Tautonia rosea: one gene and its partner. The protein of the gene in region 1 interacts with the protein of each later gene in a pairwise test. Links are inferred from orthologs where the notes say so. Each region holds a gene or a part of one and is shown on either strand. Other genes may lie near its edges.

Evidence for each region.
Region 2: the proteins of HG800_RS21495 (region 1) and HG800_RS07225 interact in binary tests that used the Escherichia coli proteins (3 or more experiments, as listed by UniProt). The link is inferred for Tautonia rosea from one-to-one orthologs.

Annotation. Positions count from the first base shown.
Region 1 is NZ_JABBYO010000014.1:127,917-143,753, reverse strand. Bases 11,921-14,805 are described here. They hold HG800_RS21495 (cysteine desulfurase family protein), read right to left. Parts: upstream 14,028-14,805; coding sequence 12,813-14,027; downstream 11,921-12,812. Other genes in these bases: HG800_RS21490 (class I SAM-dependent methyltransferase), read left to right, coding at 14,164-14,805; HG800_RS21500 (HesB/IscA family protein), read right to left, coding at 12,381-12,710; HG800_RS21505 (phosphoglycerate dehydrogenase), read left to right, coding at 11,921-12,272. Also shown: HG800_RS21540 (methyl-accepting chemotaxis protein), read right to left, coding at 1-1,930; HG800_RS21535 (chemotaxis protein CheW), read right to left, coding at 2,178-2,681; HG800_RS28280 (fused response regulator/phosphatase), read right to left, coding at 2,800-4,002; HG800_RS21525 (DUF1501 domain-containing protein), read right to left, coding at 4,300-5,775; HG800_RS21520 (PSD1 and planctomycete cytochrome C domain-containing protein), read right to left, coding at 5,831-8,323; HG800_RS21515 (hypothetical protein), read right to left, coding at 8,455-9,933; HG800_RS21510 (2-hydroxyacid dehydrogenase), read right to left, coding at 10,066-11,052; more of HG800_RS21505, read left to right, coding at 11,289-11,920; more of HG800_RS21490, read left to right, coding at 14,806-14,877; HG800_RS21485 (aminotransferase class V-fold PLP-dependent enzyme), read right to left, coding at 14,902-15,837. UniProt on the Escherichia coli protein: Master enzyme that delivers sulfur to a number of partners involved in Fe-S cluster assembly, tRNA modification or cofactor biosynthesis. Catalyzes the removal of elemental sulfur from cysteine to produce alanine.
Region 2 is NZ_JABBYO010000003.1:468,321-484,064, reverse strand. The notes cover bases 8,828-11,619. They hold HG800_RS07225 (iron-sulfur cluster assembly scaffold protein), read left to right. Parts: upstream 8,828-9,915; coding sequence 9,916-10,323; downstream 10,324-11,619. Other genes in these bases: HG800_RS07220 (tetratricopeptide repeat protein), read left to right, coding at 10,442-11,619; HG800_RS07230 (aminotransferase class V-fold PLP-dependent enzyme), read left to right, coding at 8,828-9,869. In the rest of the region: rpmI (50S ribosomal protein L35), read left to right, coding at 1-107; rplT (50S ribosomal protein L20), read left to right, coding at 181-573; pheS (phenylalanine--tRNA ligase subunit alpha), read left to right, coding at 678-1,676; HG800_RS07260 (hypothetical protein), read left to right, coding at 1,814-2,053; HG800_RS07255 (Uma2 family endonuclease), read left to right, coding at 2,084-2,734; pheT (phenylalanine--tRNA ligase subunit beta), read left to right, coding at 2,768-4,792; HG800_RS07245 (hypothetical protein), read right to left, coding at 4,846-5,121; HG800_RS07240 (GTPase domain-containing protein), read left to right, coding at 5,380-6,963; HG800_RS07235 (oxidoreductase), read right to left, coding at 7,018-8,448; more of HG800_RS07230, read left to right, coding at 8,598-8,827; more of HG800_RS07220, read left to right, coding at 11,620-13,219; HG800_RS07215 (tetratricopeptide repeat protein), read left to right, coding at 13,297-14,331; HG800_RS07210 (HEAT repeat domain-containing protein), read right to left, coding at 14,567-15,744. UniProt on the Escherichia coli protein: A scaffold on which IscS assembles Fe-S clusters. Exists as 2 interconverting forms, a structured (S) and disordered (D) form. The D-state is the preferred substrate for IscS.

The DNA of each region.
Region 1 (15,837 bases):
GATTGGTCTGGCTCGCAATCTCGCCGATCACCTGGGTGATGTCACTCACTTGCTCGCTCGATTTCGTGATCAGGCCCATGGCTTCAATCGCCTGCTCGACAGCTTCGCCTCCTTGTCGGGCGAGTCCCCAGGTCTCTTCGGCCTGAGAACGTGCTGCCTCGGCGTTCTGATTGATTTCGGTGATCGCCCGGCCGAGTTGCTCGATTGAGGCTGACATCTCTTCGACCGTGGCCGCCTGACTCTGAGACGACTCGCTCAGGTAGGTCGCGCTCTCGGCGATCACCTGAGAACCTTCGGCAAACTGGCCTGTCGATTCAGCAATCTGACTGATGATCTCTTTCAGATCCCGAATCATGTTGGCCATTGCAGCCCCAAGCCGGCCCAGATCATCCTCTCCTCGAACCGGAACCTCCACGGTCAGATTTCCAGAAGCTGCGGCCGAAGCCACGTTCATCAGAATGTTTACTTTCTGTTCCAGATCGCGTTTCTCAGCCTCAGACCTGGCTTGCCGATCGACCCGGTCGAGCGCGCTTGACACTAGCCTCCCCACGCTCCTCATCACTTCCAGACGATTCTCCGACGGATCGATGGTCTCCTTCGTCAGAAAATCCATGGCACCGAGGAAGCGACCATTCAACTGAATCGGAATAGCCAGCGCCGACGAAACCTCGCAACGGCGGGCGACTCCCGCACGCGGGCATCCTGAGAGTTCGGACAGTTCGGGAACAAACACGAGATCGAGTTGTTGCCAGCAACGACCACTTAGCCCTTGACCTTCGACGTAGCGAGACGCTTTCGTAGCCCTCTTGAACTCGTCCGGCATCTCTCCTGATTCCAGTCCGAAGACGAGCGATCGTCCATCGGAGTCAAGTTTCCAGAAAGATCCATAGAGCCATCCGAAGGCCTCACGAACGGTTTCCAGGGCGATCCGGATCACATCATCCGGTGTATTGGCCTTGCCCAATCGCATCAACACAAAGTTCACTGCGTTGGAGTCCGCCAGCATCTCCGTTTCGCGAACGGCCTGAACATGTTTCTCCGTCACAATCTCCCAGGTGAGCATCGGTCCGAGATACTCGCCGTTCTCGTCAACGATCGCCGATGCCACCAAATCAATCAGTTCCGATCCAAGGTGCATCGTGCTATGATACGGCAAGTTTGCGGGGTCCGCCAGCAAGGCACGTTGATTCTCGGGATTCTTGTGAAAGGCGTCGAGTGATTGGCCGATCATCTTGTGAACCGGCACACTTAATGAGCCTTGCAGTCGAGTTAACGTTTCGATCGACTTCGGGTTGAGGTAGCGGATCCGAAGGTCACGATCCGCAAACATCATGTTCAGCGGAGCATTCGCGACCATCTGAGCCAGGCGGTTCATCTCGCGTTCCTGGGCCAGGTGGCTGATCTTGTTCGAGGCTGTATGCGCGATCGTGTTGAGCGCATCAATGCGAAGCTCAGTGATCTCGATCGGACGGGTTGAGGCAAACTCAAGTACTCCGATCAATTCGCCTCCCTGTCGAATCGGTAGCGCAATCATCCCTCTCAGACCGGCCTCCTTGGCAACTCGATCATTGGTAGAGGAGTGATCGGCCAGCAGATCTTCGACGTAGACCGGCTCGTCGCGTCGCCAGGCCAATCCGGAGACCCCTTCATTCAATCGAATCTCTCGATCTTGAAAGAGCCTTCGCAACGGACCATTCCCTGATCCCGCATCAAGACTGCAGACCAACGCATTCGATGTTTGATCAATCTTTCGATAACAGGCGATCTCCCAGCCATAGTTCGACTGGATGGTGGAAAGCACTTCTCGCAGAATGTCTGAAATCGAGTTCGCACGTACCAGTCCTGCGAAGGCATCGATCATGGCCTTGGTGTCGGCCTTCGAGGCTTCGAGCTGAGCGTGAGCTTCCTCGGCCAGTGCCATTGGTTCCATCTCAGAGGTGACTCGTGCGGACCGTTCCCGGACCTTGGCGCTCGTCGGTCGTTTGGAGGACCGCCCCGAGGGGATGTCTTCCGAGACGGGAGAGGATGTGTCGACTGCTTCTGGATCGCGCGGATCGTGACTCATGGAACACGGTGCTCAGGAGGGAACTTGGGGAAGAAGAACCTGGCCTCCTGCCCCGTTCTTGGCTCCGTCAACAAGCAACTTGCGCTCGGGGTGCGAATCCCCGAAGGTCGACTCAGTCCGATTCGATTTCGAGATGTTCCAGCAAGCGGTCAACATCCAGTGCGATCACCAATCGATCTCCATCGCGAAAGAGACCGGAGATGGCCGAGGAGGCCACCGACGCAATGCCAGGAGGAGGTGGTTGGAGCTGGTCTTCACCGACCCGCATGACCTGAGAGACCGAATCGACGATAAAACCAACCGTCCTCGATTGAACATTGACGACCACCACGCGTGTATGTTCGTCAAACGGTTTTGGAGGCACGCCGAAACGGGTTCGGAGGTTGATTACCGGGAGAACTGTCCCCCGTAAATTCATGAGCCCCTCGACATCCGGGGAGGTCTGCGGCAATCGAGTGATCGCCGGCATGAGAATGATCTCTTGCACCCGACGAATGGCCACCGCATAGTCCGAACGATCGAGCCGAAACCCCACAAATTGGAGAAGCGTCCCCTCACTTCGAGGAGCGTCAGGTGTCGGCGTTGATGCGTTCAGCGAGTTCGACGCAGAAGACATGTGACTGACGCTCATCAATCTGAGAAGAGGAAGAAATCACTCCAACCCAGTCGCCGCGACGCTCTCGTGCCAACCCTTCTTGAAGTTTACCTGATGAAACGTCCGAGCGTCGTGAGGTTCACGAAGAGCTCCTACCACTCCCGGGCGTGAGACGGAGTTGAACGATTGAAAAATCGTCCTCAAATCCTGGTTTGCCTGATAACGAACCCAGGTAGGCGATCAGCGCGTCCATGGCCGATCCGGGAGCCTTCGATTGTTGGCCGAGATAGGAGACGAACTCGGAAAATGGCCACATCGTCTGATCGGCTTTCTGAACTTCAAAGACACCATCACTATAGACAAACACTGTCGCGGGCCCCTGAAGCGGGTACTCCTTGGTCTCAAATTCGAGCCCGTCAAAGGCTCCGACCATCGGCCCCGTCGCTTCGAGCATGACCGTCTCCCCCGAATCATCTGACACCAACAGTGCGGGGGGATGCCCTCCTCCGGTGTAGCGGATGACTCCGGTCGGGAGGTGATACACACCATACCAGGCCGTAAAATACTTGTCGGCCTGACGAGACATCTCAAATCGCTCGTTCAAGGCGGTGAGCACCTGGCCCGGATCTTTGAAATCGGCCCCGGGAAGCGATTGCGATCGAATGGCATTGAGGACCGAGACCGAGAGCAACGCCGCCCCGACCCCGTGGCCAACTACGTCAATCAAATAGACAGCGAAGTGGTCATCATCGAGCTGGTGGTATCCGAACGTGTCTCCCCCGAGCTGAGCAGAGGGGATAAACCGCCAGTCGGCCTGAATTGCCCCCTGCTCGATCGGATCGGGAAGAAGCGACTGGACGTATCGGGCAGCTTCATCCACATCATGAGCCAGCGCTTCCTGGCTCGCAACAAGAGCGCGATAGGCCTCATCACGCTGAAGCTGGTTGATGTATCCTTTCGAGTGGTGCCGGATCCGAGCGAGCAGTTCAAGCCGATCCGGAAGCTTCACAATGTAATCATTGGCCCCAAAGGCAAAGGCATCGGCCTTGGTCTGAGGCTCTTCTCGGGTCGAAAGTACAATGACGGGAACGTCCCGGGTCGCCTCATGCGTGCGGTAGAGTTTCACCAGATCGAGCCCATCGACATCGGGCAAGACGAGGTCCTGAAGGATGATCGTCGGCTGAAACGCCACGGCCGTCTCCATTGCTAGAGACGGTTCCTTGCAATACTGAAACTCGATGTCTTGCTCGTTCGCGAGCATCCGTTTCACAGCCTCACCAATCAATGGCTGGTCATCGATCAGGAGAACCTTGACCTTGTGTTCGCTTAGGCCGGTGGCCATCTACGGGGCCTCGCTGCAGACGTGGGCGATCGGGCAAGAAGAACGACGTGGAACTGACAAGAGAAATGATCCTAGCCTGTTCGAGCGGTCAACGACAGTTGGCAATCAAGCATTTCGGTCCAATCCAACAAGGTGAGGATCGATCGAAGAACTCGACTGACCCCCACCCCCTCCCCCACCGCATTCAAGGGAACAAAAATTTGCCAGGGACCTGCAAGAGAGCGCAATCCGTCTGGAACCATTGTTGGATAGCACGGACATAATGCGCACAACAGGCCCTTGAATCGAACACAAGGATCAGATGATCGCTCGAATGGGGTCGGCCCCTTCCACTCCCACCAGGGTCTGGTCGAGACCACCGTAAAAGAAGCTGAGGCGATCCGGATCGAGGCCAAGTTGATTCAGAATCGTCGCGTGGAGATGCTTCACATGAAAGCGATCGCGCACCGCGGCTGACCCAAGATCGTCGGTCTCGCCAACGGAAGTCCCTCCCTTCACACCACCACCAGCCATCCACATGGTGAAGCCGTAGGAGTTGTGATCGCGCCCGGTTCCCTTGTCATATTCAGCTGTCGGCTGACGACCGAATTCGCCTCCCCAGACAATCAAGGTCTCATCAAGAAGACCGCGACGTTTGAGGTCGGTCAGCAGGCCGGCGATGGGCTTGTCGGTCCGTCCACAGTGAAAGTTGTGATTGGCTTCAATGTCGGTGTGTGCGTCCCAGTTATCGTCGTTGTGGGCCCCTCCAGCGTAAATTTGGACAAAGCGGACGCCTCGTTCCACCAACCGGCGAGCCAGCAAACAGCGACGGCCAAAATTCTCGGTCTTCGGATCGTCAATCCCGTAAAGGTGCTGTGTTTCCTCCGTTTCCCCCTGGATCTCGGTCGCCTCCGGTGCCGCCATTTGCATCTTGTAGGCCAGTTCGAAACTGGAAATTCGGGCAGCCAGGTCCGACTGATCCGCACGCGCAGCAAGATGATCCGCGTTGTATTCGTTCAGAGTGTCGATCAACCGCCGCTGAACCGCATCACTCATACCATCAGGGCGGCTAAGATCAACGATCGGATCACCTTGAGATCGCAGGATCGTTCCTTGATACGTCGAGGGCATGTACCCGCTCGACCAGTTTTTTGCCCCTGAGATTGGCCCACCGATCGGGTCGAGCATGACCACGAATCCCGGGAGATTCTCATTCTCGGAACCGAGCCCGTACGTGACCCAGCTTCCCAGGCAAGGACTGCCGCTCAGAATCTTCCCTGAGTTCATTTGCAGCATTGCAGAGCCATGCAGCGGGCTATCGGCCGTCATCGACTTGATGAACGCCAAATCGTCGGCACACCCGGCCAGGTGAGGAAACAGGTCGCTCACCCACTGGCCCGACTCACCATGCTGTCTAAATTTCCACTTTGGACCGACGATCCTCCCCTCATTGCGAGACCCGGCCCTCCCCTTCGTCTTTACCGCAATCGTCTGGCCGTCCAGCCGGACCAGATCGGGCTTGTAGTCGAACGTGTCAACATGGCTTGGACCACCATACATGAACAGAAAAATGACCGATTTGGCCTTTGGGGTAAAGTGTGGTGCTTTGGGGGCCATCGGATTGACATAATTGGTCCGATTTCCCGAATCTGCCTGCACAGAGTTCGAGAAAAACCCATCCCGAGACAGCAAGTCGATCAACCCGAGCGACGTGAAGCCAAGCCCTGTTTGCCAGATGAACTCGCGTCGTGTCCGCCCGCAGAAAGAACCCCTCGGTCGATTCGTGTGGTTCATGACATTCGACTCCATGGACTCGGGGGGATCGAGGCTCACCCTCGTCGCGAGTAGATTAATCAAGATAAAGAAATTCGTTCAGATTCAGCGCCAGCAGACAGAACAGATGAAACGCCTGGTCGTCATCGACATCGTGGTCATGCTGAAACTCGTCGACAAGAGCGATTCCTCGCTCGATTTCTTCAGCGGAAGGAGAGCGAGCAGTGACCAGTTGAAGCACCCGGCGGATACGCTCCTCCAGGTCCTCGCCCACGTCCTGACGAACGCGAGCACTCAACGCACCGGCCTGCTCATGCAACAAGGGGCCATTCAACGTACTCAACGCCTGGGTCGGCTGAGTCGTGGCAAAGCGAACCGGACAGGAGAAATCCGTATCGGCCGCGTCGAAACTGGCGAGAATCGGTGTCACAAGCGACCTTTTTATGTAGATATAAATGCTTCTGCGAGCTTGTTCCTCTTTGGATGAATTTCCCCAGCCTGCTCCCGGGCGTGATTGACCGGCCAGGTACGCCTTCTGAATCTCGGGATAAAAGCTCGGTCCACCCATCTTCGGGTTCAAGGTTCCGGTGACGACGAGCATGGCGTCCCGAAACTCCTCGGCCGAGAGTCGTCTTAGGTTAAATCGCCAGAACAGGTCGTTTTCCGGATCCTGCGCGAGAGCCTCAGCATTGCCTCGGGATGACATCCGATAGGTACTCGACATCACAATCCGTTTGTGCAAAGGCTTAAATCGCCAGCCCTCCTGAATGAACTCCGCGGCCAGCCAGTCGAGCAGTTTCGGATGCGTTGGTTTGTCTCCCTGGAAGCCAAAATCATTGGGCGACCGGACGATTCCTCGACCAAAGTGATAATGCCAGACCCGATTGACCGCGACCCGAGCGGTCAGCGGATTCGAAGGGCTGGCAATCCACTCGGCCAGGACCCGACGACGACCCGAAGAGTCGGACGCGGTCGAGGGAGACGGCAAAACGGGTTCCGGGGAACCAAGGACCTCCGGGAATCCTGGTTCTACCGGCTCCCCAGGTGCATGTGCACTACCGCGAATCAGCACGAAGGTTTGTGGAGCCTCTGCCCCATGTTCCCTGGCACTCAGGGCCATCGGTAACGGTGGGACGGGTGGGATAGCCTTCCATTGCTCGATCAAATTTCGATACGAGGCCAGTTCCTCGGCCGAGAGTTCTGCTTCCGCCATCCCGTCCAGAACGTGCCGACGCGCCTCGAACGATCCCCACCGAACATTCGATCGCCGCGGTTCGGGGACGGTCGCCAGGAGTTTCGATTCGATGGTGCTCAGGTCCTCCTGGATCTCGGCTTCGCGTTGCGATCGCTCGGCGAGGGCACGTTGATGAGCCTCACGTTCCTCGTCCGAGGCAATCTCGGTGAGGATGTGGTCCTCGCTGTAGGAATAGGGTTTCAGGTTGTGGAAGAACGCGAGGAATCGATAGTAGTCACGCTGGGGGATTGGATCGATCTTGTGGTCGTGGCAGCGGGCACAGTTGATGGTCAGACCGAGCATCGACTGCGAGGTCGTCATGATGATGTCGTCCAACTCGTCGAATCGGGCCTGAGGCGGATCGGTCGGCTCGTCATCCCAAGCACCGAGTCGGTAGAACCCGGTGGCGATAATCGACTCGGCCGAGGTGTCGTCGAGTTCATCGCCGGCCAGTTGTTCGAGGACGAATCGGTCGTACGGCTTGTCATCATTGAATGAATTGATCACATAATCGCGATAACGCCAGGCATTCGGCTTGTGGTTGTCGCGCTCGAAGCTATTCGTCTCCGCATACCGAACGACGTCGAGCCAGTGCCGCCCCCACCGTTCGCCGTAGTGCGGCGAATCGAGCAGGCGATCAACGAGGGCTTCGTAGGCGTCGGGAGACTGATCGGCTAGAAACGCCTCGACTTCATCCGGAGTGGGGGGCAAGCCGGTCAGGTCGTAGCAAAGGCGTCGGATGAGGGTCGCTTTTGAGGCTTCGGGAGCGGGGGAAAGCCCTGCGGCTTCAAGTCGGTGCAGGATAAACGCATCGATCGGATCGCGGACCCAGTCCGAGTCCTCGACGTCTGGCATCGCCGGCCGTTGCAGAGGTTGGAAGGACCAAAAGCGTCGGTCCTCGTCCGAGATAGCTCCCTCGGGTTCTCCCTCGTCGGCCTGAGCGGGCGTGTCTGGGTCGTCCCCGCTGTAGGGGACCCCTTGATTGACCCAGTCTGTGAGGATGGCAATGGTGTCGGGGTCGAGCTGACCGGTTGGAGGCATTTCCAGCCCGGCGTAGGTGATCGCTTCAATCAGAAGACTCTCGCCGGGCGATTCCAAATCGACCGCTGGACCAAGGTCCCCGCCCTTGAGCAACCCCGAGCGAGAGGTCAGATCAAGACCTCCTCGCGTTTTCCCGTCAGCACCGTGACATCGGAGACAATGCTGCTCCAGGATGGGACGAACCGATTCCTTAAAAAATCGGGATCGATCGGCCTCGACCGCCTCGTCCTGGCCTCGACTCGATCCAGGCGTTACCAAGAGGCTCAGCATGACGAGCCAGCCGAGACGCATCATCAGGCAAAGTCCTCAAAAAAAGGTGGAGTCACCCTGTTGAACCGCCGATCGATCCCACGATTACCGTACCGAAACCGAACCGATCGGGTCAACAGAACGAGGCTCGTGAGGTTCGTGGGGACTGGGAGGGATCACACGAGATACGTCTTGCGGAACTCACGAAGCCAGGGAACCAGCGGTTTAGCCTGCCCTTCCGCATCAAAGAGCCCGGCGTGGGGATAAAGGTGCGGCGACGCGTCGGTGGCATGGGTCCAGATGACCGATCGGACGTAAGGCTTGGCAGCTGCGAGCGCGATCCATCGCGAGGCCAGATCACGCTGCATTTCCGGAGTCGGGGTACCGGGCCACTGCCGCTTCTCCACCTTGATTTCACCCGAGGTCTGAGGGTCCTTACCGCGAGTCGAGGGTAATGCGATGGTCACGTGCAGGGGCTGATTGAGCAAAGCAAAGAGGTCGAGCATCCGAGAAAACTCAAAGAGATCTCGCATATGACTGCCCGGTGAGCTGAACCCCGGTGCGACCTCAATCCCGACCCCAGCCAGGCCAATCTCAGCTCTCGACAGCGAATCAGCCACATGGAGGGGGCCGATTCGAAAGGGGCTGGAGCCGAGCCACTCGGCCCAGGGCTGGTCAAAGTCGACGATCAAAGGGGTTACAGGATCGACCTGATGGGCCACCTGAACGCATCGGGCGGCCAGGCGAATTTGCTCCTCCTCAGACATGCCGAGCACGTCTCCCGAGGCTGGCCGAGCCACCAGGTGCCAGTGACCGAGTCGCCCCTTGTAGCGCGAGACCGCCTGACGGACCAGGTCGATCGCCATCGAGCTGATCTCCTCGACGTCTCCGGCCCAGAGCCAGAGCCAGTCGGGGAAGGACGATGGCCGAAACTCCAGAATGGGCCCAGCCATCGGCATCAGATTTCGAGATTGGCACCACTCGATCTGAGCATCGAGTGCTTCCCAACGATAGCGTCCCTCGGTCGGAGCCAGTTCCGCCCAGGAACAGCGAACCCGGGCGGCATTGATAAGCTCGATGAGTGAATCTGCCCAGGGGCTCCCAACCGGATCCGCGTTCAGTCCACAGCCGAGCAGCGTCGGCAGTTTCGAGGAGTGTTCCAGGCGTTTGCGAATGACCTGGGTCGTGTAGGTCTCCGTCAGGTGCTCTCCAGCCCGAAACGAAGCTGCAAGACTCGCCCGGGCGAACGAGGCGGCCCGCGACGGATTCTCGCAGGTCACGGCCCTGGAGAAGGCTCGGATGGATTCGGCCAGGGGGGCGGAGACCTCTTCGGGCAAGTGCAACCCGAGATGACGCCAGTCTCCCGCCTGACCGCGCACGTCGAACAGTTTTCCCCGAGCCAATTCCACGGTGAGATCGAAGGGCCGGGACCGCTCGGCCAGAGTGGCCGTGCTGACGAACGGCATCCCAAAGCCTTCGACCGGAAAAGGCACATGAAGCCGCCCGCTATCGGGAGAATCGCGCTGTGTGACCAGCAAACCGGGACGCAGGTCGATTGAGACGGGCTCTGGAGTTCGATCGAGCCCGGTGAAATACCCCCTCCGCAGTTCGGGTAGCCGCTCGGACAGATCAGGAGGCGTTAATCGAAACTTCATCACGCCCATCGTCCACGAGTCCTACCCGAGCAGGCCAGCAAGACACCCATTGAGAATGAGCGTGTTCTAGCCATGAAGTGAAAGATCGCCAAAGTCACATAAAGTCGAGAAATGTTGACCCATCATTCCAACTCACGAATGAGGTGGATCGCGCCAGGCTTCCGGATTCAAGAGGTCGGCTGGCCGACGCCCTCGTAACGCGTCATTGAGATTTGCCGCCGCCTTGCGGGCCATGGCATTCCGGGTTCCCCTGGTCGCACTCCCAAGATGGGGAAGCAAGACGGTGTTCGCACACTCCGCCAGTCCCTGGGCCATCTGCGGTTCACGTTCATAGACGTCAAGCCCTGCCCCGGCAATTTGCCCTGACCGAAGCGCGTCCACGAGAGCTCGTTCATCAACGACCGGGCCCCGCGACGTGTTGATCAGGCAGGCGGTTGATTTCATGAGTCCGAGGGCTTTGGCGTCGATCAGGTGATACGTTGTCTCGGTGAGTGGGACGTGAAGGCTGACAAAATCGGACTGCTGAAGCAATTCCTCCAGCGGCACCTTCGCTGCTCCGAGGGCTTCAAACGAAGACTCAACTCGTCTTCCGGTGTACAGAATCCGCATCGTGAACCCGATGGCCCGCTGGGCGACTGCCAGGGCAATTCGACCTGGTCCGACAAGTCCGAGCGTCTGTCCCGAAACATCGGCACCCAGCATGTAACGCGGACCCCATCCCGGAAATCGGCCCGATCTCATCTCAAGATCCCCTTCTACGACGCGACGGGCAACGGAGAGGATCAAGGTCCAGGTCAGGTCGGCAGTAGCCTCGGTCAAGATCCCTGGGGTATTGGTGAGGAGAATCCCGCGATCGGTGGCGGCGGGAATGTCCAGGTTATTATAACCTACGGCCATGTTGGCGAAGATCCGGCACCCTTGTGCAGCGTCGAGCACCTCGGCGTCGATTCGATCGGTCAGCATGCAAAGAACACCGTCTCTCCCTTGAACGGCGTCAAGCAATTCCGTCCGCGTCATGGGGCGATCATGCGGGAAGATCTCGACCTCGTCCGCGACCTCCTCGATCAGACGAGGGCCGATGTCGGGAATCGGTCGCGTGATGAAAACTCGCCCGGGCACGAAATTCAAGACTCCGGACTTGATGAACAACCTCGGACCTTTCGGACCCGAATTGCGATGACCCAAAATGATCCTACCACCCTTGGCTCAACGATGCCCAGTCTCTGATCGAATTCTCGTCCCACGACCCAAGCCTGACTTGATCAGACTGGTTATCATGCGGAATCGTGCAAGGCCCTGCAACGAAACCCCGGCGGAATCCGTCCGGCCCGATACCCCTTTGGGATGCTCGAACCATGCCGCTTGCCTTGATTGGAGCCAGCCCCATTCGCCATCAGCCCGGCCCCTTCCGAGATCTGCTTCATCAGGGTGGATTTCAGACGGTTGACCCGCAGGGTGATGATGTTCTGACCGATTCCCAACTCTTTGACAGCTTGCCCGCCTGCGAAGCGATTGTCGCAGGAGGTGAACGGATCTCGGCCGCCTTGATCGCAGCGTGCCCGAAACTCCGTGTGATTGCTCGAACAGGGGTCGGTTACGATGCGGTGGACGTGGCGGCGGCCTCGGCCCGAACGATCGCTGTGACCATCACCCCGGGGACCAATCACGACAGTGTCGCGGAGCAGGCGTTTGCGCTCTTGCTCGGCGTCGCACGACGTGTGGCAATCAACGATCAGATCATCCGATCGGGGGGCTGGAACCGGACGATCGTCCGGCCGTTGCGGAACACAACCCTCGGACTCGTCGGACTGGGACGGATCGGCCGAGCCATGGTCCCGCGCGCCAGGGCGTTCGGGATGCGAGTGCTCGCCCATGATGAGGTGACCGATCCCGTCTTCGATGCCGAGCATGGCATCGAGCGATGCCCCTTCGAGATGCTGCTGGCAGAGTCGGATGTGGTCAGTCTCCACGTGCCCCTGACCGATGCGACTCGTAATCTCATCGACGAACGTCGGATCGCCCTGATGAAGCCCGGTTCCATCCTCATCAATACCAGCCGGGGTGGTCTGGTCGATGAAGAGGCACTGTATCAGGCGCTTACGTCCGGACACCTCGCCGGGGCAGGCCTGGATGTGTTCCGGGTCGAGCCAACGCCGGCCGATCATCCGTTGATTGCGTTGCCGAACGTCGTCTCAAGCCCCCACATCGCTGGCGTGGACGAACGATCCATGGCAGACATGGCCAAGATGGCAGCCCACTGCATCGTGGAGTTACACGAAGGGCGTTGGCCTGGCGACTGCGTGGTGAATCCAGAGATCCGCCCCAACTGGGCGTGGTAATTGGCAGCACGAACCATCAGGGAACGCAAGCCTCGCCGGCCCATCGACAGGGGCCGGCGAGAGGCGATCCATCGAACGGTACCATCCGTCACCCCGTCTCAGGACGGATCAGACCTGGAACGAGCTTCCGCAACCGCAGCTCTTGGTCACGTTCGGGTTGTTGAAGGCAAAGCCGCGACGGCCGAGGTCGTCAATGAAGTCGATGACCGTGCCATCGAGGTAGGGGTCAAATTTCTTTTCGATCGCCAGGCGAACGCCGTGGAACTCGGCCACGCGGTCCCGCTCGCTCGTCTCGGAATCAAAGTTCAAGCTGTAGGAAAAGCCGCTGCAGCCGCCACCCTGCACTCCCACGCGCAGGACAAGTTCCTGGCCGTTGCCTTGCTCTTCAATGATTCGCTTGACCTCGCTGGCGGCCTTTTCGGTGAGCGTGACACTCATCGGGTTCGTGCTCCTGACTCAATGACGGAGGGAGGAACGGCGAACAAACTTCGCCGGTGGGTGCGATCTTTACGTTAGACATTCTACGCAGTTGTCGAACAATCACAAGTCGTTCCACGCAAGATCTGGGTCGGGGGCGGAGCCTCCCGAGGCCGATTGTCGCAGTCGAGCCACGGTTTCCGTGACGACCTTCGCGGCCTGATCGACGTCCTCTCGGGTGGTGAATCGGCCGAGTCCGAAGCGAAGGCTGGCCCGGCCGAGTTGCTCGTCTCGCCCCATTGCCCGAAGGACATAGCTTGGCTCAGGTTCGGCAGACGAACACGCAGCTCCGGAGCTGACGGCGATGCTCCGAAGTCCCATCAAGAGGGCTTCGCCTTGCACTGCTTCGAAGCTCAGATTCAGGTTGTTCGGCAATCGATCGATCGGATGGCCATTGAGCACGATGCCTTGATCGTCGAGCAACGACCGGATGGTCCTGTCCAGTCGATCCCGAAGAGTTCGCATTCGATCTGCGTCAGTCGGCCCTTCCACCCGAGCCAACTCGGCCGCTCGGCCGAGTCCGACAATCAAGGGAACCGGCAAGGTGCCGCTCCGCAAGCCTCGCTCGTGGCCCCCACCGTCGACCAGGGAGACCAGCCGGGCCCGTCGGTCCTGGCGACGCACGTAGAGGGCACCTATCCCTTTCGGGCCGTGAAACTTGTGAGCGGTCAGGCTGAGCAGGTCGATCGCGTCGCCCTGAACGTCGATCGGGATCTTACCGACCGCCTGAGCCGCATCGGTGTGGAAAAGGATGCCTCGATCCCGGCACAAACGGCCGATCGCTCCGATGGGGTTGAGGGTACCGACCTCGTTGTTGGCTGCCATGATCGAGACGAGGACCGTGCGATCCGTCAGGGCGTTTTCGACGGCCTCGACCGAGATTCGACCGGAGGGTTCGCAGGGCACAACGGTCAGTTGCCAACCCGATTCGCGGGCGAGGCGACGGAGTGGATCGAGCACGGCCCGGTGCTCAACACTCGAACAGACAAGATGGTTCCCCCCCTTCGCTCGGGAGGCAAGGGCGGTTCCTTTAAGGGCGAGGTTATTGGCCTCAGTTGCGCCGGAGGTAAAGACGATCTCGGACGGTTCGGCTCCGATCAAGCATGCAACCTGCTCACGAGCCCGATCGACTGCGTCTCCCGCCTCCCAGCCGAAGCGGTGAGAGACGCTGGAGGCGTTGCCGTAGTGCTCAGTGAAGTAAGGGAGCATGGACTCGACGACGCGGGGGTCGGTGCGAGTGGTGGCGTGGTTATCGAGGTAGATCGGCAATGCGGTCACAACGGAAGCTCGCGATCAGAGTCGTTCTGTAGGAGGTTCGGAAGAAATCCACCTTGTCGAAAAATGGCGTCTCGATCAAGCTACGTCGCCCCCTCGGGAAGGAACCCGCACGAGACGGTCATCGGAGGACGCGACCATGGGCTACGACAAGCAGCAGGCCACGGAAGAGTTCACCCGCTGGAGCGAGTCGTACGATCGCTGCATCCTTCAGTGGTTGCTCTTCGGCCCCTCGCACCGGGCATTGATTCGGCGAATTCAGCAGCGCTTCGGCGACCGGCCCATCCGGGTCCTCGATGCAGGATGCGGGACCGGCCAGTTCGGTGAGAAGATCCTCAAAGCCCTGCCAAATGCTCAGGTCTATGGCATGGACCTTGTCGCCGAGATGCTCCAGGGTGGCGCGGCTCGCTGGGCTTCTCACAAGAATTCCCTCATGCCGGTCCAGGGAGACAGCGAGCACTTGCCCTTCGCCAGCGGGAGCTTCGACGTGGTAACCTGTGCCAACAGCTTTCACCACTATCCCGACCAGCAGCGGGCCGTGACCGAGATGCACCGGGTCTTGAAGCCGGGGGGCCGGTTGATGCTGATCGACGGCTACCGCGATGCTCCCTGGGGCTGGTTCATCTACGATGTCTGCGTGGAGACGGTCGAGGGGAACGTCCACCACTGCTCTCGGGCTCGGATGCGCGACCTCTTTGCCAACGCCGGATTCGTCGAGACGGAACAAACGGTTCACCGAGGCCCGGCTCCCTTCCTGCTCACTGAAGGACTGACCCGATCGGCCACGACCCTTGGTCGACCGCACTTTGCGGTGACCCCTTCCGAGGTTCGCCAGTCGAGCGGAAGGCGCTGACCGCAAGGGATAGAGCACGCGGAATCAGGTCACAGCGCCGGCGGTGCCAGTGAAGGCTCGCCAGGCGCCGGTGTCGAGGATCTCGGTGATGGCATTGAGGGCGAGGTCCAGCTCATCGTCCCTCGTGTAGAAGTGGGGTGAGAGGCGGATCCCGGCTCCGGGACGGTAGTCGCAGAGAATCTCCCGAGCTTTGAGCGCTCGGGAGACCTCAAGGCCGTGGGGAACGTTCAGGGCGACGGTCCCTGCCCGATGTTCGGGGTTGCGCGGGGTGGTTGAGGAAAAGCCTCGGGCGTCGGCCAGTTCGAGCAGACGCTCGGTCTGGCGGAGGGACTTGGCGCGGATGGCGTCGATACCGGCCTCGTGGAGGATTTCCAGGCCGGGCCGGGCCGCATAGAGGGCGGAGATGTTCGGGGTGCCGTGGAGGAACCGCCAAGCGTCAGATCGGCGATCGAGCGAAGGCTGGAACGCGAAGGGCTGGGTGTGAGCCATCCAGCCGGTGAGGCGAGGGGCGAGCGTCTTGCGAAGCTCGGGCCGGACCCAGAGGAAGGCGGCGCCGGGGCCTCCGCAGAGCCACTTGAGGCAACCGCCGATGTAAGCGGAGACGCCCAGTGACCGGACATTAACCGGGATCGAGCCGACCGCCTGATAGCCGTCGATGATGGTGTAGGCCCCGACCTGACGGGCCCGCTCGACGATGGCGGCGATGTCGTGGATGTACGAGCTTTTAAACAGGACGTGGGAGAGGTTTACGAAGGCTGTCTGGGCGTCGATGGCGTCGATGACCCGCTGGGTTTCGATCGTGCTGTCGTCGTCGGAGGGAATGTCAATGACCTCGGCCCCTTCGGCCTTGAGCCCCTCGATGAGGTAGCGGATCGAGGGGAAGTGCATGGCGTCGGTGACGACCCGAGGGCGCAAGCCTCGGAAGTCGAAGCAGCTAAAGAGGACGGCATGAGCGAGCGT
Region 2 (15,744 bases), on another replicon or contig:
GCCGCGAAGCCGGGCACGGCCGATTCGCCAACGCCCTCGCCGCCGCAGCTGCGGCCCAGGAACAACTCGAAACCAACGGGACCGCAGAATCCCCTTCGGCCGAGTGACCGCCTGAACAACCCTGTTGAATTCGATCTCCTTCGTCTTAAGCCCCCTCCCTGATCGTCGAGAACCTGAGCGATGCGCGCGAGGAAAGGATCGGCCCGCCGTCGGGCCAAGAAGCGTTTGTTGAAGGAAGCTAAGGGCTTTGTCGGCGGTCGCCGGCGGCTCTACCGCACGGCCAAGGAAACCTTGCTCCGCGCCGGGATGTTCGCCTTCCGCGACCGCCGCACCAAGAAGCGAGAATTCCGCCGTCTGTGGATCACCCGCATCAGTGCCGCAGCCGAGATGCGAGGGCTCCGTTACAGCCGGTTCATCCAGGGCTTGAAGCTGCTCGACATCGGCCTCGACCGCAAGAGCCTTTCCGAGCTGGCGATCCACGATCCCGAGACCTTCGACGTCATCGCCGATCGGGTTCGTGCCAAGCTTCAGGAGATCGGCGCGATTCCGGCCGTCGCCGCAGCATCCGCCTGAGGCAACCTCTGGCTACTCGACTCGTGTGACGATAGACCCTCCCCGAGGTGGGCGCCGCCCACTCCCCCCGAGAGCGGGTGGGCGGTTCCCATCCGACCTGATTGATGGACCTTTCCACGGCGATCCACGAGCTCGAATCCCTCGAAGCCTCTGGCCTCGAGTCCTTCCGCACCTCATCTCGTCCGGAGGAGGTCGAGGCCGCTCGGATCGAGTACCTCGGCCTGAAGCAGGGCAAGATCAAGGCCGCCCAGGAACGGCTCAAGCTGATCGAGCCCTCGGCCCGCAAGCAATACGGCCAGCGGTTCAACACCGTCAAAAAGGCGCTTGAAGCCGCATGGGAATCGGCCAAGGCACGACTGGAACGTCCCGAAGCCGCCATCTCTGGCCTCGATGTCACCCGTCCCGGCACCCCTCGGCCCCGGCTCGGGCATCGGCACCCGTTGACCCAGACAGCCGACGAGTTGATCGACTTGTTCGGCCGCCTCGGCTTCGGTGTAGCCCGGGGTCCGGAAGTCGAGGATGTCTTCCACAACTTCGAAGCGCTGAATATCCCCCTCTCTCACCCCGCTCGCGATCCGGCCGACAACTTCTACCTGAGCGACGGAGCCTTGCTCCGCAGTCAGACCAGCACCATTCAGATTCGGGTCATGGAGCGGCAAGCCCCTCCGGTCCGGATCGTTGCCATTGGTCGCGTCTATCGCCCTGATGAGGTCGATCCCACCCACTCGTTCATGTTCCATCAGATCGAAGGGTTGATGGTCGACCGCGGGATCACAATGGCCCACCTGAAGAGTACCCTTCGCCTGTTTGCCCAGGGGTACCTCGGCGAGGATGTCCAGATTCGCTTCCGTCCCTCCTTCTTCCCGTTCACCGAGCCGAGCGTTGAGGTCGACATGCTCTGGCATGGCGGCGACCGCTGGGTTGAAATGGGAGGAGCGGGAATGGTCGACCCGAACGTTCTTCGCGCTGTAGGCTATGATCCAGATGAGGTAACCGGATTCGCCTTCGGTCTCGGTGTCGAGCGCCTCTGCATGAGACGCCACGGAATCGACGACATTCGGCAGTTTACCCTCAACGATGTACGGTTCCTGTCCCAATTTTGAACCGAGGACAAGCGGCTTCGGCGCTCGATCCTGCTCCCACCACCGATCGACCATCCTCTCGACAGGCTGATCCGGAACGAGCAAGCCTCCCGCCCCACCGCTTCGAGCATCAGCCTGTCTCACCCGAGGTTTCGACGATGTCCCAAGGCGAAGACCGCGTGATTGTCACCGCCGGCGCCACCGCCGGACTGGCCGCAGTTCACCACCGCGACTTCCCGGAGATCCGGGCCGAGGGGGACAATCCTGCCGACGCCGCCTCTCAACTGGTCAATCATCTGACCCGAGCCCTCGACTCGGCCCTGACCGACTGGCGTCGCAAGTCGATTGAACTCGCCATCGCAGACGTCAAGTCTTACGCCGAGCAGACGAAGGTCTGAGGCCTCGGCCCCTTCGGAGGCCCCTCCCCGATGGCGACCGCAACGCGATCGCAGAACCCGGCATCTCCCGCCTCTCCGGGCCCGCTCGGCTCTCAACCGGCTCGCCTCCGGTTCACGGTGGACGATTTCTACCGCCTCGGCGACCTTGGATTTCTGTGCGAGGTTGCTCGCGTCGAGTTGATCGAAGGGGATCTGATCGCGAGGATCCCGATCGGCCCGAGACACGCGGATGTCGTTGACCGACTTGTCGAGATCCTGGTCCCTCTCCTTTTCGGTCGAGCGATTGTTCGCGTTCAGAATCCGCTCCGGCTTGACGACCACTCTGAGCCCGAGCCTGATCTGATGATCGTCAACCGACGCGAGGGTCGATATGCCTCCGCCCACTCGGGACCGTCCGACGTCCTGCTTTTTCTCGAGGTCATGGATTCGTCGAGCGCTTATGACCGCGGCACCAAGCTTGGGCTTTACGCCCGCTCGGGCGTGACCGAGGTCTGGCTGATCGACCTGATCGAGGACCGAATCGAGTTGCATCGCATCCCGGACAACGGGACGTATACCGAACAACTGATTCGAAGCCGGGGGCAAACGGTTGCTCCGGCCGCCCTGCCCAACGTCGAATTGGACATCAATGCCATCCTCGGGCCCCTCGAAGCGAACCAGATTCCCCTTCCCCAAACCTGAACTCCCGAACGCCGTCGAACGAACCCTACCATCATGATTGTCAGTTGGAACTGGTTGACCGATTACGTCCGGCTCGACATGCCGGCCGACGAACTTGCCGAACGCCTTGCCCTGACCGGCCTGAACCATGAAGGTACGGCCGAGGTTGGCGGGGACCTCGCCATTGATCTCGAAGTCACGAGCAATCGGCCCGATTGCCTCGGGCATCTGGGCGTGGCTCGCGAGATCGCCGCAGTCTACGGCAGCAGAACGTTCCGAGAACCCCAGCCCCACCCGCCCGAATCCGGCTCCTCCGTCTCCGAAGTGACCGCTGTTTCGATCGAGGAACCGGGGCTCTGCCCACGCTTCACGGCACGGGTCATCACGGGGGCGAAGGTCGGACCAAGCCCGTGGTGGATGCGGAAACGCCTGGAAACTCTGGGGGTGCGTTGCATCAACAATCTTGTTGATATCACCAACTATGTGATGTTCGAGTGCGGTCAACCCCTTCATGCGTACGACCTCAACACCCTGGCCGAGCACCGTCTTGTCGTCCGCAAGGCCCGACCCGGCGAACAGCTCGTTGCCATCAACGGGAAGACGTATGAGCTGACCCCCGAGATGCTCGTCATTGCCGACGGCCGGCGTCCGGTCGGCCTGGCCGGGGTGATGGGCGGCCTGGAGACGGAGATCGGCGATCAATCGACCGACATCCTGATCGAAGCCGCCCAGTTTGACCCCCTCTCGGTGCGTCGGACCTCTCGGGGCCTGGGGTTGATGAGTCCGTCGAGCTATCGGTTCGAGCGGCCGATGGACCCCGAGCGAACTGAGTGGGCCAGCAGACGATGTGCTCAGTTGATGCTGGAACTCGCCGGCGGCACGCTGCACGAAGGGGTGATCGATCTGGCCTCAGCGCCTCCTCCAGAGCGCCCTGCAATCCCGCTTCGGTTCTCTCAGATCGAGCGTGTCCTGGGGATCGAAATTCCCCGGGTCCGCGTCGAGGAGATCTTCACAACCCTTGGCCTGGAGCGCATCGGGAACGATGACCATGCGGCCACCTTCCGGCCACCGACCTGGCGGAGCGACCTGGAACGCGAGATCGACCTGATCGAAGAAGCTGCGCGTATTCATGGATACGAGCATATTCCCGAGGATCAGCCGGTTCCGCTGGCCGCCTCCAGCCTTGGCCGCCGCGAGCGGATCGAACGGGCCGTACGAGAGGCCTTGACCGGACTTGGTTTTGACGAGGCAGTCTGTTTCAGCCTCGTGCCCGATGAACTCATTGCCCCCATCGATCCCCTTCCTGTCGAACCGCCGATCCGTGCCGAGCATGCTGACTTCCGCAAGAACAGCGCCCTGCGCCAGAGCCTTGTTCCGAGTCTGCTGGCCGCCAGGTCGTACAACCAGGCACACGGCAACGCCGACGCGCGGCTGTTCGAGGTGGCCCACGTCTACCTGCCCCGGGTCGAGCGTCCCTTGCCCGACGAATCGCCCCGCGTCGCACTGGTTGCCGGCACCGACTTTTTCGCGATCAAGGGAATCGTCGAAGCCCTGCTCGATCGGCTCCATCTGACGGATCAGCTCATCTGTCGACCGGCGTCACCCTTTCCGATGGCTGCCGGGCGATCCGCTGAGCTCTTGCTCGGCGAGATGCACCTCGGCTACGCCGGCGAGATCGACGGCGAGGCTGCACGCCGATTCGGCTTGCGAGGTCCCTGTGCCGCAGCCGAGATCGGGCTGGAGGCTCTCATTGATCGCGCCGAACTCTCGCCAAAATATCACCCTGTGCCGATCTATCCAGAGGTCACGCGCGATCTCTCGCTGGTGGTGGAGAAAGCCCTTCCCTGGACCTCACTGGCCGAGGCCGCCCGGAATGCTGGGGGCTCATTGTTGGAATCGGTCGAATTTCTTGACACCTTCGAAGGGGCCGGGATTCCCGAAGGTCGGCATAGTCTCCACTTCGGCCTGACCTTCCGGAGCGCCGATCGAACCTTGACCGGTGAGGAGGTGGAGGCTTCGATCCGGGACATCATCGAGGCGTGCCGTACGCGATTTGACGCGACCCTCCGGGCCTCCTGATCGGAGGCCGGGGGCCGAGGGCTTGCTCCGAGCGTTCGGCGAGCGATCCTCGATCACGGGGATTCCGGTTCCGGAGCGGGGGAGTCGAGGGGAGGAGCAATGGCAACGGGAGCCTCCGCGTCGGCGGGTTCCTCCTCCACCGTTTCCTCTTCGATTGATTCAGCTTCGATCATCGGGTCGGGTCCGGGCTCGGAAGGGTCGACAACCGGCGTTGGGGAATCGCCAAAGTCGATTCCCTCATCGATTCCGCCATCACCCCCACCACAGCCGATCAGTCCGATTGCAAGCGCGAGCATCCATCCTACCGATCGCTTCGAGTGTTCTGACATCGAAGAAGGTCTCCGAAAAGGTGCACCCACGAGAGCCAGCCGATCTCCCGTCGAGATCCGCTCGTCTCGTCGCCGTTATAGCGACCAGGCCGATCAGGCACTATGGGGCCGTCGGCGATCGTCTTGAAAAACAAAGGGGTTAGGCAGACGATAGGAGCCTGATTCCACGTCCGATGGTTGGATGAAGGGGAGAGAGTTTCGGTAACTCTGCTCGGTCGGACGGTCCAGCGCGCACGCGCAACCGCGGGGGGTCTCGACGTGCTCCGAAACTGGCGAGCCTGGGTGCTGATTGCCCTGATCGTGGTGCCGTTCGGCATTTACGTCATCTTTGGTTCCCTCTGGCTGCTCGAGCACGGCTGGCTCTGGGTCACGGCGGTGGCCCTGGGCTGGATTGGCTCCTACGCGCTGTTTGCCTATCTGGCGGACCGCTGGACTCGGTCGTCAAACACCTTGTTGCCGCCACTTGACTGGGATGCTCCCCAGACGTTTAGTCCTCGCGATCGTGATGCCTGGAAGATTGTGCAGGGCATGTCCAATCGGGCCGATGAAGCAGCGATCGAAGCGTTGACGGTGGGTGACATCTATATCAACACAGGTCGAGAACTGGCCATCGCCCTGGCGAAGCACTATCACCCGGGCGCTCGCGACCCCATGGACAACGTGTCGGTCGTCGAACTCCTGACGGCCCTGGAACTCGCCGCAGAGGACCTGACCCGGCTTTGCCGGCAGATTCCGGGAGGAGACATCGTTACTCCAGGCCACTGGAAGCAGGCGATCGACGCGGCGAACCTCGTCAACCGAGCCAACGAGATTTACACGTATCTGCTTCCGCTGTTTGCTCCCGTCGCGGGGGTGGCCCGGCTCGGAACCCAGAAGCTCATTGCTCAGCCAGCCTGGCGGAACATGCAGCGGTCGTTGATGCGATGGTTTTTCCGAGCCTATGTCAACCGCCTCGGTTTGCATCTCGTCGAACTGTACAGCGGACGCCTCGCGATCGGGTCAGAGCATTATCGGCGCCTCACTCGCAAGGTCCATGACACGGCCAACACCACTCACGACGAAGGGGCGACCCCGGTCATTGCGGTTGCTGGTGGACGGGGTGCGGGCAAGTCGCTCTTGATTGCCGCCCTTGAGAAGACGATCGGCGACGAGGATCTTTCTGGGGTCAAGGCCAAGCTGATTCAGGCCGGTCGAGAGCCGGGACTGGCCGATCGACTCGAAACCGTGAAGTTTCTGGAGATTCCCGGTTACCGGGCCATGCCGGGTCCGGATACAGCTCGAGAGCGAACCAGTCGCAAGGACGCCGTGGCAGCGGCGGAGGGAGGAGATTTCCTGCTCCTCGTTGCCGACGCCTCGCGAGGCGACCTGAGCGACGACCTGAATTACTGTCGAGAGTGGGTCGATTGGTATCAGGAACGGTCCCACCTCAATCGACCCCCTGCCCTGGTGGTCGTGACCGGGTTCAACCGATTCCGGGACGTCTCGGACTTCAGAGGCTCTGGGACTGCTGAAGGGGCGGGCGTGCGAACCACCCTCAAACCGATCGCCAGGGATGAGGCGATTTCCGCCCTAAAGGCCGAGCTTCCGGAAGGGATCAATCGGGTCATTGCCGTTGAACTGGGCGATCAATCCCCCGGCGCGGTGGCTGAGACGGTCTTGCCGGCGATCGCCCGGCGGCTTCCCGAGGCCGAGCGAATCGCCTTGCTGCGCCACCTGCATCGCCAATCGAGCCGCTCGAAGGCCCGACGGTTCATCTCGTCCATCGGCACACAGGGAAAGCACCTCTGGCGATCGGTTCGTAATCGCTCAAAAACCCACCGTGAGGATGATGACGAGGAGTGAGGCCCCGGGCTTCCTCAGCGGTTCATCCTGATCGTCTTGAAGCGGCAACGATTGTCATCCTGAGGAGGGGGCCGTCTGCTGCGCCTCTTTCCAGATCGGGTCGTACACCTCCTTGTCGAACGGAGGGCAGCCCGTGGCGAACTGGCCCAGGTCGTTATGCTTCGATCGCATCAAGGCGGTGCAATAACTGAAGGTCCGGCAGATGCGCTTGCGATCGAGCGGACGACCTTCAAGAACGTTTCGGGCGAAATCCGGGTGCGAGAGCGAGGCCCGGCCCACTCCGACAATCGACACACGACCGTCCCGGACATTGGCGGCCCCTGCCTGGAAAATGAAGGCCTGGAGCCAGGAATAGCCCGAGCCGAGGATCGGCAGATCAGGGAAGGCTCGCTGAATCTGCTCGGTCAGGCGGAAGTGGCGATCGACGCCAATTAACGGGTGCTCCGGCGTCTCGTAGCCGTCGGGAGGGGGGTATTCGAAGGGGCGGATGATGTGAGGGCTTCCGTAGGGATTTCCCATCGTCACGTTGACCATCGTCACGCCGAGGTCTCGGAGCATGCCGATCAGGCGGATCGGCTCGTCGAGGTCGGGGCGGGTGTGGTCGTGGGGATCGGTGCCCCAGGACGACCGGAGGGGATAGGAAACGTCCTCCGGCTCTCCGGCCTGATCGGCCCCGGTGCGCCACGGAATGCCGTCGTAGACATTCATCCGGGTCGCCACCATCAAGGACGGAAGGCGATCACGAATGCGCGCCACGACCTCTCGAATGAAGCGGGTCCGGTTCTCGAACGATCCGCCGTACTTGCCGGGGCGCGTGTGGCTTGAGAGTAACTCACAGAGCAGATAGCGGTGGCACTGTTTCAGGTCGATAAAGTCGAAACCGACCCGGGCGGCCACTTCGGCAGCCTCGACGTAGCGATCCTGGAGGCGGTCGAGGTCATCGTCGGAAAGGAGTGGGGTGTCGGCGTCGGCCGAGCGTCCGGTCTGGCGGTCGATGATGGTGCGGCGATCGAGCCAGGGGTCATGCTGTGCCAGGAACGGCTGGGGGACGCTGTAGCGGCCGGAGTGGGTCAGTTGCAGGCCGACGAGCAGGTCGGAATCATCTCCCCACGCCTCGTGGTGGGACTGGCGGCACTGTTCGAGCAATTGGGCCAGACCGCCGGCCCGGGCCTCGTCGCACACGAGTTGCCGGGTGTTGGCGCGGCCTTCGGGAACGACGGCGGCGGCCTCTCCCCAGATGAGCTTCGCCCCTCCGTCGCCAAACCGTCGGTAGCGCCGGAGGGTCAACTCACCGGGATTGCCGTCTCGCTCGCCGTCACACCCTTCCATCGGATGGATGGCCAGGCGATTGCCGATCGTCCGTCCACCGACGCTCAGGGGGCTGGCCAGCGGAGAAAGGTCATCACTGAGCCGGAGGTCGAGGCCCATCGCGCGAGCATCGGCGAGCAGAGCATCAGCGGCTTTGTACTTGAAATATCGGGACACGAAGCAAACTCCCGGGGATCGAGACGACGGGCGAAACCCCATTGTTTCGACCAAGAACGATTGAGGGAAGACCGAGCACGATCGCCTCGAATCTCGTATGATAGGAAAGCATATCGCCCTGCCCTCTTTTGAAGCCAGCCCACCGGAGCATGATGGCGACCGTTGACTCCCTCTCCCTTCGGTACGACGACCTCAAGGCCGATTTCCCGGGACTGAACCAGGAAATCCGGCCGGGTGTTCCCCTGACCTACCTGGATAACGCAGCGACGACTATGAAACCCTGGAAGGTTATCAGGGCCGTTCAGGGTTACGACTCGGACTATCCGGCCAACGTCCATCGCGGAATTCATACCCTGAGCGAACGGGCCACCGAGGCCTACGAGGCCGCCCGAGAGACGGTGGCCCGATTCATCGGTGCCGCCGAGGTTGAGGAGATCATCTGGACCCGAGGAACGACCGACGCGATTAACCTCGTCGCGCAATCTTGGGGACGAACCTTCCTTCGAGAGGGGGATGAGATCGTCCTGACCGACCTGGAGCATCATTCGAACCTGATTCCCTGGCAAATGCTGGCGAAGGAAAAAGGACTGACCCTTCGGTTCGCCGAGATCACCGACGACGGGCGTCTGGAAGTCGAGTCGGTGGAGCGGCAGCTGTCGGATCGGACCCGGATCGTGGCCCTCTCGGCCATGTCGAATGTCTTGGGAACGGTCACGCCCCTGGAGTCGGTCATTGAAATGGCGCACGATCGTGGTGCGATCGTGGTCGTCGACGGAGCTCAGGGGGTGGCACATCGGGCGATCGACGTGGGGAAGCTCAGGATCGATTTCCTGGCGTTTTCCGGTCACAAGATGTGCGGGCCGACGGGGGTCGGCGTGCTCTATGGGCGTCGAGCGCATCTGGAGGCGATGCCGCCGTCGTGGGGAGGCGGGAGCATGGTGACCCGAGTGACCCGCGAAGGCGCCGAGTGGAACGAGATCCCTTATAAGTTCGAACCAGGAACCCCGCCGATTGCCCAGGCGATTGGGATGGGCGCTGCGATCGACTATCTCTCGCAGTTCGACAGCAAGGCCCTGATCGCTCATGAACGGCATCTGATGGACCATGCCCACCGATTGATGGAAGACATTCCCGGTGTCCACATCCTTGGCCCGGATCCAGAACACAAAGGTGGGATTCTCAGCATGGACATCGAAGGGGTTCACCCGCACGACCTGGCCCAGTTGCTTGACCGGGACGGGGTGGCCATTCGAGCCGGCCAGCACTGCGCGATGCCCTTGCATCAGCGATTCGGATTGATGGCCAGCGCCCGAGCCAGTGCCTATCTCTATAACACTCCCGAAGACTTTGATCGATTGGCCGAGGCGATCCGCAACGCGATTCATCTGTTCCGAGCTCGACGGTCCCGCCGGAGCGGCTGACCTCCCCCTCATTCCCGACGCGACAGTCAAAGAGGACCGAATTCGCATGGAAGACTTGTTTTACCGCGAAGAATTACTCGACCACTACGACAGCTCACCGTATCGCGGCCGCCTCGACGTGGTCGATCTCGACGCCGACTTAGACAATCCACTCTGCGGCGATCAGATCCATTTTGAGGTCGCCCTCGATCCTGAGGATCCGGAGCGAATTGCCCTGGCTCGTTTTGAAGGGAAAGGCTGCGTGATCAGTCAGGCCGCGGCGTCGATCCTCGCCGAACAGATTGAAGGCCAAACGCTCGAGGATGCCCGAGCCCTGGCCCCCGATCGGATGATCGAGTGGATCGGCATCCCGCTGACCCCCGCGCGTCGGAAGTGCGGCCTGCTGGCGCTTCGCGCTTTGCACCGGGCGATCGACACTCGGGCGAACGTCTCGAAGACCGGCACGGCGGGTTGACGACCCGCTCGAAGGCGTCGTAAAGTTTGATGCAGGCAAGCTCCCTGAATCACCACACGGCGGACCACCCGTTGTTCCCTTCGAATTGCCAACGGCCCCGGCCCGGGAGACCCTCTCGATGCTTCGATTTCGACGCGCCGCGGCTCTGATTGCGGCGGTGCTGGTGCTCGTCTCCTGCTCTTACTCCGTCGTAGAAGCTCGTCAGGAACTCGGCGAGGAGTCCCCTTCGAATCGGTCTCTGAGCTTTCTCGAAGGCCTCCGCGATCGCGGGTATTTTGATCTGGCGGAGGAGTACATTGCCTCGCTTCGAGCCGATCCCAACACGGCGGAGGAGTTGAAGCCGATCCTCGCCTTCGAGGAAGCACGCAATAAGCTTCGAGAAGCCGAGGTCGCTCTGGAACTGGAACGACGCGACTTGCTGCTCGACCAGGGCCGAGCCGCCTTCGATGCCTTCCTCAAAGACCATCCCAACCACGAACTGGCCGTGGAAGCGAAGGTCCAACTGGCTCAGGTGCTTTATCAGCGTGGTCAGACAGCGGTTTTGAAAGCCGAAGAAAGCGAAGACCCCGCCGACCGCGAGGCGAAACTCGCTGCGGCCCGCGCCGCGTTTGCCGAGGCTCGCCGTTCCTTCGATGCCGGCCGAACCGACCTGGAACAAGCCTATCAGGCGTTCCCGGTTGCCTTTCTTGATGAGTCTGACCCGAGACGAGCGGCCCGAGACGAGGCCCAACGCCGTCTGATCGACGCGATTCTGAAACGCGCCTTGATCGATTACGACGAGGCACAGACCTACCCCGAAGGCTCCGACGACCGGAATCGCCTGCTCGACGAGGCCACGGTTACGTTCAAGGGCATTTACGATTCGTACCGGACCTGGATGGCCGGATTCGCCGCCCGGATGTGGCAAGGCAAGAGCCTTGAGGAGAAGGGGGACCTTGGGGCGGCGATGGGGATTTATAACGAACTGCTCACACATGAAGACCCCCGATTGCGTGAATTGCAGCGTCAGGTCGCCTTCTTCAAAGTGATCGCCACTCGCAAACGCGGCGAGTTCCCCCTGGCCGAACGGCTCGCCCGCGACTGGTTGAATGCGAGCCGGGGGGATACCGGGTCTTACGAACGTCTCGGCGTTCAATTGGAACTGGCCCGGAACATTGATGCTCAGCTCGAAGACAATTACGCAGCGGCCGTCGCCCGCAAGGATGAGCTGGTCGGCGATCTGATCACGCAACTCAGCCAGGTGGTCGCCTATGCGTCGCCGTACAAGGCTGACGCGGTCGAGCTTCTGACCAAGTATCGGCCCAGCGGACCGATCGATGCGAGAACCCTCGCCGGCTTGAGCTTCGATCAGGCCATGACCCGAGCTCGCGAGGAAATGGGGCTTCGCTCGTGGGAGAATGCGATCGCCCTGCTCCGATCGGCCCTGACGAAGGTCAATCCCGCTCGTGATTCGAGCCGGGCGAACGAGGCCCGTTACCTCCTTGCCTTTACGCTCTATTCTGCAGGTCGGTACCACGAGGCCGCGGTGCTGGCCAATTTCCTCGCTCGTCGCTATCCGACGTGGGAATCGTCGCTGGGGGCGACCGAGTTGGGCATGGGAGCGTTGGCCCAGGCCTACGAAACGATGAAGGGGCCAGGCCAGGCGCAAGACCTTCAGCGTCTTCAAGCTCTCGCCGACTACACGATCGCCACTTGGCCCGACTCGGCCCAGGCCGATGTCGCTCGTATTCTTCAGGGAGACATTGCTCTGGGCCAGGGGCGCTACCCCGAAGCGATCGAGGCGTACCTTTCCGTGAAGACCTCAGGACGAGTGCTTGACGCGAAGAGCAAAGCTGCTTCGGCTCACTGGCGACGCAGCCTCGACTTGCGGAAGAAGGCCCCTGAAGGAACCGAATCGCCCGAGGCCACCGCGGAGGCAGACAAGGCCCTCGCCCTGCTTCAAGAAACCTACGACGCGCGGATCGAGGCCCGGGTTGCTCCCACCGATCCGGACCGGCTGAGCAATGCAGCAGATCTGGCCGAGATCCATCTGATCGAAGATCGTCCTGCTGAATCCTTGTCGGTGCTTAGCCCGCATACCGAGGCACTCAGCTCGGTCACCTCCATGAGTGATCGGACCAAAGATTTGTATGTTCGGTTGATGAAGCTTCAGCTTCAAGCACATATCGCCGACGGTCAGACCGACGCAGCCATCGAGGACATGGGATTGCTGGAAGCGGTCGAGTCAGGCGAACGCTTGACACAATTGTTTTTCTCGCTCGGGCGATTGCTTGAACGGGAGATGGAAGCCCAGCGGCAGGCGGGCGATCGTGCCCGGCTTGAAGCCAGCCGGAACGCTTTCGAAAAGTTCCTCGACACCCTGATCGAGCGGCAATCGAACCAGTCGTATGAATCGCTCCAGTGGGCCGGCGAGCAAATGCTCACGCTTGAGCGTCCCGATCGAGCGATCGAGATCTTCGGACGGGTGATCGAGGAGTTCCCGGACAGCGATCGCCTGCTCCGGACCCGGTTGAAGCTCTCGGGAGCTCATCGCCAGGCCGGCCAGTTCAAAGAGGCCTGGGCTGTGTCGGCGAAGCTTGTGGCGGAAAACCCGAAGGCACTCGACTTCCTGATGGAACAATGCCAGGTGCTCGAAGACTGGGCAGCAGTTGAGCCGGGTTATTGGAATGTCGCGATCCGTCACTGGCAAGACCTCGCCAAGCGGCTCGAGGGCGCTCGACCTCGCCCTGCAGAATACTACGAGTGCTGGTATCACGTCGCACTTTGTCAGTTCAACAAGGGGAGTAAGGACGCGGCCCGGAGGACGCTCAAGAGCGTGATGGCGCTGTCAAACACGCTTGGTTCTCCCGAGATCAAGCAAAACTATGAGCAGTTGCTCCGCCGAGCCGGCGGTTGATTCCGCCGGTCGAAACCGAACTCCCGACCCGAGGACATCACGACGACCGAACTCCCGACCCGAGGACATCACGACGCATGAACCTTCATCGATCTTCCTGGGCGGTCCTGACAGTCCTGGTTCTCACAAGCGCCTCGGTCGCCGACGACGTGGTGCTTGTGCCCGGCTCGACCATCACTGCCCCTGGGGGCCGGATTCGAGGCAAGGTGGAGCGAGAGACCCCGGAGCTGGTCCGCATTGAGGGGCGAGAGGTCCCCCTCGACCAGATTGCCGAGGTGACCTACGATACTCCAGGCGCGACCTTCACCCAGGCCAAAGCCCGGGAGAACAGTGGAGATCTCGAACAGGCTGCCGAGTTGTATCAGCAAGCCTCACGCGAGGTGAACAACCCCCTCCTGGCCCAGGACGCTCGATTCCGAAGTGCCTCGGCCCTGGCCCGACGCGCACAGGTGGACCCATCAAAACGAGAGGCCGCGATCGAGGCCCTTCGGGCAATCACCACAGATCTCTCGAGCAGCCGGCATTACGGCCCGGCCCTCGAACTCCTCTCGACCTTGCAACTCGATGCCCGAGACTTCGACGCTGCCGACCGAGCACTTCAGGAACTGGCCAAACTCTCTTGGGCGAGCGACCGCGCCGCGGTGCTCCGGTCACAGGTGATGGTCAAGCGAGGACAGTCGGAACAGGCACTTCAGGAACTTGAATCTCTCGTCGATCGGCTTCCTGAGGGGAGCATTGCCCGGATCCGAGCCGACCTGGCACGGGCCGAGGCCCTGGCCGGGCTCAGTCGCTTCGATGAGGCGGAAAACGTGGTCCGGTTGGTGATCGACGAGGCCGACCCGGAAGACGCCTCGACCCTGGCCCCGGCCTACAACACCCTCGGAGATTGCCTCCGAGCGGCCGGAAAACCCCGAGACGCCCTGTTCGCATACCTGAACACCGACATTCTTTACCCTAGTCAGGCCGACGAGCATGCCCGTTCACTCGCCGCCATCGCTCAACTCTGGCGCGTTCTTGATCGGGATGATCGGGCTGCGAGTGTTGTCGAGCGCCTTCGAGAGCAGTACCCCAACAGCCGTCACCTCCCCTCTGCAACCGAACCGACCCCATGATGCCCCGATTGTCCACCAAGCCAACTGCTTGATGATCGAGGACGAGGACGATGTCCTTCTGATTCTACCGTGGCCTTGCCCGGTCATAGCCGTTTGCGGAGTTCCGGGGACGTTCAGACGATCGGCGAGCACCAACCTCGTCTCATTCGCTCAGTCCTCGTCGATCGACAACGCCCTGCATCAAGGGCGGGGCGTTTGGGTGGGCCGGTCATCACAAGCCACTCTGATGCGTTGATCAGTTCGCTCGGGGATATAGATCTGGTGACCCAGGAAGCGGCGGAAGGTCGGCTGTCAGGTCGTCCAGCGCGCGACGGGCAGCATCACGGACAGTCGGAGAGGGGTCGGATGCCGCCATCTCCGAAACCCGGCGACGAGCATCGGGCGAGGCGAGGCGGCTGAGCGCTTCCATCGCCTGCGAGCGGACCTGTTCATCCTGATCGTGAGAGAGACGGTCGAGCCAGACTATCGGATCGATGTCCTCGCGTCGTTCGATCTGAGCGATGGCCGAAGCCCTCAGATCGGCGCGGGGATGATAAAGCAACTTGGCCAGACCGATCAAATCGTCGTTGAGCCCCCGAGCCTTCAGAACCAGTTGGGCCGCCAGAGCGACTGGCGACTCAGGATCGAAGAGCAAGGGCAGGACCTCGTCATCGGTCAACACGTCACGACGGGGAGCGAAGCTGGTAAGCACCTGCATGCGAACAGCCGGAACCTCGTCTGCGATGCGAGCCACCGCAGGTTCAGCCATGGCGTCAATCGGCAGTTTGCCAAGCGCGATGACCGTCGCCAGTCGAACCCCCGGCTCTGCATCGTCGAGCAAGGAAACCAGTGGCGTATGGAGGCGGTTCTTCCAGGTCGCCACGGTCCGTTCGGCATCGGGCCAAATCGCTGTGCCGGGCTGCCAGCCCCAGACTCTCCCCAGGACCTCAGCGGCAGCGGCCCGGACCGCCGGAGACGCGTCGGCAAGCCCGACCGTGAGTAACTCTGCCGAGGGAGGCAACGCCTCGATCCAGCGATCGGGGACCGGGCTGACGGTCATCCGATCGAGCGCTCCGCCAATGAGTTCCATCACACGGCTTCGATCGACGGGGCCAAAGCGACGGAACCCAGACCCGAGCCCTACGAGGTCATCAAGCCATGCGTTCAGTTGATCCTGGGTCAATGGCTCCGCCGCAAGCGATTCGCCCTGATTCGACCCCGAAGGTGACTGCAAGGCATCTTTTGCCTGAATCAAGGCCTCGGCATCCCCTTGAGCGAGCAGACCTGCTCGGTCCGTCAACGCCTCGTCCCGGCGATGCTCGGTCGAGGCCGACGCCGATGGCGCAACCGAGCCGTCGGTCTCGGCCGCCGGAGGCTCTGAAGGAGCCATGGTCATTGCCAGTCCGGCCGCGGCCAGTAACCCCGCGACGCCCA